2 regions of the Bacillus cereus group sp. RP37 genome follow, and region 2 is predicted to be linked to the other one. Evidence: riboswitches for the same ligand, from Rfam matches in the RefSeq annotation. Region 2 holds a riboswitch; the other holds the start of a gene.

Region 1 (3,417 bases), 1.0 Mb from region 2:
CGTATCACTTAAACGAGGCAATTCAAGATTTGAAGCCCTATGTTAGCGAAAAAACTGTCATCATTCCATTGTTAAATGGTATCGCTCATTTATCACAATTACAAAAGGAATTTGGTGTGGAAAAAGTAATTGGTGGTTTATGCTTTATCGAGACGACGTTAAACGATCAAGGAGAAATTGTACAAACGAGTGCTGCCAACAGACTTCTGTTTGGAGAAATCAAGCTTCAAGGTTCAGAGAGAATAAAGCATATTTCTAAAGCATTTGCAGGTACGAAATCTAGTTTTGTTTTAAGTGAAAATATTACGCAAGATATGTGGCATAAATATTTATTTATTACTGTAATGTCGGGTGTGACGACATTAATGCGTGCACCAATAGGACCGATTCGTGAAAGTGAAGGTGGACACGAATTTATCCGAAACTTATTTGAAGAATGTGTGCAAATCATGAGGTCTATGAAAGCTCCAGTTAAGGATGGTATTGCCCAGGAACATATGAAAACAATTGATAAAATTTCGTATGATATGAAGTCATCAATGCAGCGTGATATGGAAAAAGGTTCGTCCATTGAAGGGAAGCACTTACAAGGATACTTACTAGATGTAGCAGAACAATTTTCTATAGAAGCACCATTATTAGGAGCAGTATATCAAAATTTGAAAGTGTATGAAGAAATGACCTTTAACAGATCAGAAATAGAATTGGATGTATGAAAAAATAAAAAAGAAAGCAATATATAAGTGTATTGCTTTCTTTTTTTATGACAAATTATTTATTTCTTTTCGTTCTATCTGTCAAATTTATTTCCTGTTCACGTTTACCGTATAATTGATTAATTTCATTTGCTAACGCATCTAAATAGGAATCGGAAAAAATAGGCTTCTTTTCTTTAGACATATGGGTCTCCTTTATCGATTTTTTAGTATTCATTATGTATATTTACCGGCGGATTATGCGCAATCATTTTAAATTTTTTCTTTTTCAAAATTTTTGTTTACATTTTGAAAATAAAGGAGTATTATAATCCACAGTTTCAATTTTCTAAATCGCTGAAACCGCATGGTACGGGGGACCCGTTCTTACGGATTAGTTCTTAATCCGATGGGGTGAATCCTTGAAAAAGGTAGGGCTACTCATAGGCCCGAATCCGACAGCTAACCTCGTAAGCGTTATATTGAGAAGGAAGGTGGAGCTTGTGCGACAAAAAAAATAATGTCTACAAGTCTATTTCGCTATGGCTTGTAGACATTTTTTGTTTTCTGAAGAAATAGTTGGCTGGCTGTAACAAGCAGCATCGTTCGTACAAAATTATTGGAGAGTGGACAGTATTGGTTTCATCTATTAAAAGATTTTTAATTGGAAGACCGTTAAAATCAACTGAGTTAGGAGAGCAGAAGCTTAATAAAACGAAGGCGTTAGCCATTTTATCTTCTGACGCATTGTCATCGGTTGCATATGGACCAGAGCAAATTTTAATTGCTTTAGCAGGTCTTGGAGCGATTGCTTATTGGTATTCAATTCCGATCGCTATCGGGGTATTAGTATTATTGACAGCCCTTATTTTATCTTATCGTCAAATTATTTTTGCTTATCCGCATGGCGGGGGCGCGTATGTTGTATCAAAAGAAAATTTAGGGATGAATCCAGGGTTAATAGCTGGAGGATCTTTATTAGTCGATTATATTTTAACTGTTGCAGTAAGTGTGTCTGCAGGTACAGATGCGCTCACATCAGCTTTTCCTAGTTTACATGCACATAATGTAATCATTGCGATTATATTTGTTATATTTATTACTATTTTAAATTTAAGAGGGGTAACGGAATCAGCTTCCGTTTTAGCATATCCGGTTTATTTATTCGTTCTAGCACTATTTATATTAATTGGGGTAGGGATATACAATATTTTAACTGGTCACGTTTCACCGACTTTACACACGCCGATTGGAACGCCGGTTGCCGGAATTAGTTTGTTCTTACTGCTACGAGCATTTGCATCGGGTAGTTCGGCTTTAACAGGTGTTGAGGCAATCTCTAACGCAATTCCAAACTTTAAGGATCCTGCACCTAACAATGCAGCGAAAACATTGCTTGCAATGGGTGCATTACTTGCCGTTTTATTTTCAGGAATTGTCTTTTTAGCTTATTATTACGGAATTAATCCAAGTAAGGAAGTAACAGTTGTTTCACAAATTGCTGAACAAACTTTTGGACGTAATTTCATGTACTATTTCATACAAGGTACAACTGCTTTAATATTAATTCTTGCTGCTAATACAGGTTATTCTGCATTTCCACTATTAGCAGTTAACCTTGCAAAAGACAAATTTATACCGAGAATGTTTACGATTAGAGGAGACCGCCTAGGTTACTCAAACGGTATTATTATACTTGGGATAGCTTCGATTATTTTAATTGTAGCTTTCCAAGGGCAAACAGAACATTTAATCCCGTTATATGCAGTAGGTGTATTTATTCCATTTACACTTTCTCAAACGGGTATGGTATTAAAATGGCTTCGTGAAAAACCTGAAGGATGGGCTTTGAGATTAACGGTTAATTTAATTGGTGCAATTATTAGTTTTATCGTAATGAGCATGTTCTTTTTAACTAAATTTGCACAAGTTTGGTCAATCCTTATTTTCTTACCTGCCATCATCTTCTTGTTCCATAGAGTTAAGAAGCATTACGATGCAGTGGGCGATCAATTAAGTTTAAAAACTTGTGAACCACTTGTTCCAATTGAGGGAAATGTAATTGTCGTTCCTGTAGCAGGTATGACTCATGTAGTGGAAAATTCATTAAACTATGCGAAGGCTCTTTCTGCAGATCAAGTTATCGCTGTATATGTTGCTTTTGACAGAGAAGAGGAAAAGAAATTTGAAGAGAAATGGAAGAAGTGGCAACCTGAAGTAAGACTTGTTACCTTACATTCTCACTATAGAAGTATTATTCAACCGCTAACAAAGTTTATTGATACAGTGCAATATAAAGCGAGTGAATCAAATTACCGAGTTACTGTCGTTATACCACAGTTCATTCCGAAAAAAGGTTGGCATAACATTCTTCATAATCAGTCTAGTTTACTCATTCGTGCGTATTTACTCTATAAAAGAAATGTTGTTATTACAACAGTTCCATATCATTTGAAAAAGTAAGAAGATTTTTTAAGGATAGCTTTACGAAAGTGAAGCTATCCTTTTTGTGTATACGCTATGCATAATTGCATATGAACCTAAAAGATATACTGATATAATTTTTAAATCTATAAGTAAGTAGGAGTTTTTGTTGTGATATATGGATATTTCAATTGAAAAAGTGAAGCGGATTATATTTTGAAATAAGGACAGGAAAGCTTGAAAATAAAGGGAATGAAAATACTTCTTTACGATAGATAAATAGCTGTGTTTAAATGAC
Region 2 (3,417 bases):
TAGCACAAAAATATTCTATTCCATGGATTTACGGAGCATGTGTAGGGAGTTACGGTCTTTCTTACACAATTCTTCCTAGTAAAACGCCATGTTTATCATGTTTATTACAATCAATTCCGCTTGGCGGGGCGACATGTGATACAGCGGGCATTATATCACCTGCTGTAGCTCTCGTCGTTTCTCATCAAGTAACGGAAGCTCTTAAACTGTTAGTGGAAGATTCCGAATCACTTCGAGATGGACTTGTATCGTTTGATGTATGGAAGAATGAATATTCATGTATGAATGTGCAAAAGCTTCGTAAACACAATTGTCCTTCGTGCGGAGAGAATGCATTATATCCGTATTTAAATAAAGAAAACACATCGAAAACAGCAGTTTTATGCGGGAGAAATACAGTTCAAATTAGACCACCTCATAAAGAGGAAATGGATTTTGAACGATACAAAGAGCTGCTGAATGATTGTGTGAATGATTTAAATGTAAATCCATATTTATTATCATTTTCTGTGGAAGAAAAGAGATTAGTTGCTTTTAAAGATGGTCGTGTACTTGTACATGGAACGAAAGATATAAGCGAAGCAAAAACAATTTATCATCGTTATTTTGGATAGAAAAGGATGAGTGGGATGAAAATAAATAAAGCTCTAACAATTGCCGGATCTGATAGCGGAGGCGGTGCCGGCATTCAAGCAGATTTAAAAACATTCCAAGAGCTTGGTGTGTACGGAATGACGGCAATTACGGCAATTACTGCTCAAAACACGCTTGGCGTTCAAGGGGTATATCCAGTTCCATTAGAAGGGATTATCGAACAGCTGAATTCAATTGGTACGGATTTAACACCAGATGCTGTGAAACTAGGAATGTTATTTAGCAGTGAAATTATTCAAATTGTAGCAGAACATATAAAGAAGTTTGGCTGGAATAATATTGTACTAGACCCTGTTATGATTGCTAAGGGTGGTGCATCATTATTACAACAAGAAGCAGTACAAGCATTAAAAGAATATTTATTACCAGTAGCAACGGTTGTAACACCGAATGTTCCTGAGGCAGAAGTGTTAACTGGGATGGAGATTCATGATGTTGAAGATAGTAAGGAAGCTGCGAAAGTACTGCATGAATTAGGTGCGAAATATGTGCTTATGAAGGGTGGACATGCAGAATATCAAGGTAATGAAGTAATTGACTTACTCTTTGATGGAGAAGAGTTTATCGAATTTAGAAGCGAACGGATTCCTTCAAAGCAAACGCACGGAAGCGGGTGCACATTTGCTTCAGCGGTTACAGCAGGACTTGCGAAAGGCTACTCGATTGAAGAGGCAGTTCAAGAAGCAAAACGATTTATTAGTATAGCAATTGAAGAGCCATTGAATATTGGTAGTGGTCATGGACCGACGAATCATTTTGCATATAAATTGAATAAAACGCGTGCTTAGGTAAGTAAAAAGTCAGTTTTATAACTGGCTTTTTTTCTGTTTACTTTTTCCAAATACAGGAGTAATATATCAGCCAGAATATATTTTTTTGTAAACGCTGAGTCCGATTGTATGGAGCGGAGGAACCAATTTGTGCAGTGTCACTAGGGGTGAATCTTTCAATTTTGAAAGTAGGGCTACTCTCAAAGCCCGAATCCGACAGCTAACTTCGTAAGCGTCTTGAGAGAGGACGGTGCCATGATGGATACATCACTTCATCGATCTGATTAGTATAGGGGAATATCAATCTATGTTTGAGTTCTTTTATGCTAAGGAGGATGAGGTACATGGAACTAACACTTATTTGTGTTGGAGAAGAAAGCAAGGTAAATAGTTTAATAGATTTAGTAGCATTTCAACATGAGTTAATTATTTTTACAGCAAATGAAGAGATAGCGGCTGAAGTGAGGAATTGTGGGTTTGATTGGACGTATAGTTGTAGTAGGGAGCAGGATTTTACTAGTATTTGTGAGTGTATTAAGAAGGTGATTTTACTAGGGGATGAGCTTCCAATTATTAGTTTCTTTACAGAACACATTCGCTTTTCTTTTCAAGCACCTATTACTGTTGTTACAAGGAATAAACGATATCCAGCGAGGCTCTATGAAACAATTGGAGCTACATTTGTCGTGTTTACAAATTGTGATAATATTTCTTTTTTATTTTTTGAATAGGGCGGGGGAGAAGAAGATGAAGGTGTTGTTATTAGGAGATATAGCGAATCGTTGGGCGGTATCGGTAGAGCGAGTTCAAGAATTGGTGATGCTTGATCCTATTTTTCCAAGGCCCTATATTATATTGCCATCGAAAGACGCTTTATATTTAAAAACAGATGTTATCGAATATGAGCAACTACATGCAGAATTGTCACAAGTTTATATTCGCGGGAGAAATTTACGTGCTTTTTTACGAGGAGAATAAATAGTGAATAAAAAAGAGCGAATGCTAAGTGCAACAAGCTATGCACTTCATGTCATTCGCTCTTTTTATTTCGTATTTAAAAGATCATTTATGTGAAAAAGAAAGAAAAGACGAGAAAACAGATGAAAGAATATTAATAATACTCAATGTAAGCGTTTAAATAGACGGATATTTTCTTATTTTCAGTAATTTGCCTCTTTACAAGTGAAATATAGAGGAGTATATTTACTCTCATAAATCATTCATAAAATTTCCAAAAAAACCTAAAATCGCTGAGTTCCAGAAATGGAGCGGGGGAACCAATTTTGTGCATCGTCACTTGGGGTGAATCTTTCAGTTTTGAAAGTAGGGCTACTCTTTAGGCCCGAATCCGACAGCTAACCTCGTAAGCGTTTAGAGAGGAGGTTTACTTTGTGTTGTTCATTTCGAACACTAAGTAGAGCTTAGTGTTCTTTTTTTGATAACTTAATGGTAAATTTTAACAAAAGTGAGGGGTAGTTATGTTAGATGTTGTAATGATCGGGATTTTTGTTGTGTTAGTCGCATCGATGGCAAGTCTTGCAAGTTGGTCAGATAAAGTTGTGAAAGAAGGGAAGCAATCATGATGATTGCCTTATCGGTTATTGTTGCAGCAATTACGGTGTACTTAGTGTATGCATTATTAAATCCAGAGAAGTTTTAATTAGGGGGAATCATTCATTATGATTTGGGTCGCAGTTGTTATTACCATGCTGTTGTTTATTCTTGTGGCAAAGCCAATGGGGATATATTTAGAGAAAGCCTTTCAAGGTAGTCAAAAGCTAGATAAAGTATTCGGGCCTTTTGAAAAACTTATTTTTAAAATTACGGGTGTAAAAGAATACAATCAAACGTGGAAACAGTACGCATTGTCATTAGTTTTATTAAATGGATTTATGATTGTTGTCGTATATTTCATTTTTAGACTACAAGGAGTATTGCCATTAAATCCAGCACACATTGAAGGAATGGAGCCTACGCTTGCCTTTAATACAGC

What was found. A riboswitch is a leader RNA that binds a small molecule or an ion and turns the genes downstream of it on or off. The one in region 2 is predicted to bind cyclic di-AMP.
Region 1: it holds a riboswitch for cyclic di-AMP, as region 2 does, so the genes downstream of both, QCI44_RS18995 (APC family permease) here and QCI44_RS24440 (hypothetical protein) in region 2, are expected to answer to the same signal.

What each region holds. Positions count from the first base shown of each region.
Region 1 is NZ_JARVHP010000001.1:3,598,326-3,601,742, reverse strand. Features, by position in the region: gene panE (2-dehydropantoate 2-reductase) at 1-716, shown strand, start outside; gene QCI44_RS19000 (hypothetical protein) at 772-900, opposite strand; cyclic di-AMP (ydaO/yuaA leader) riboswitch at 1,041-1,187, shown strand; gene QCI44_RS18995 (APC family permease) at 1,332-3,158, shown strand.
Region 2 is NZ_JARVHP010000001.1:4,621,334-4,624,750, reverse strand. Features, by position in the region: gene thiF (thiazole biosynthesis adenylyltransferase ThiF) at 1-614, shown strand, start outside; gene thiD (bifunctional hydroxymethylpyrimidine kinase/phosphomethylpyrimidine kinase) at 621-1,442, shown strand; cyclic di-AMP (ydaO/yuaA leader) riboswitch at 1,528-1,675, shown strand; gene QCI44_RS24440 (hypothetical protein) at 1,769-2,155, shown strand; gene QCI44_RS24435 (hypothetical protein) at 2,172-2,402, shown strand; cyclic di-AMP (ydaO/yuaA leader) riboswitch at 2,663-2,808, shown strand; gene QCI44_RS24430 (SipW-dependent-type signal peptide-containing protein) at 2,903-3,007, shown strand; gene kdpF (K(+)-transporting ATPase subunit F) at 3,004-3,084, shown strand; gene kdpA (potassium-transporting ATPase subunit KdpA) at 3,104-3,417, shown strand, end outside.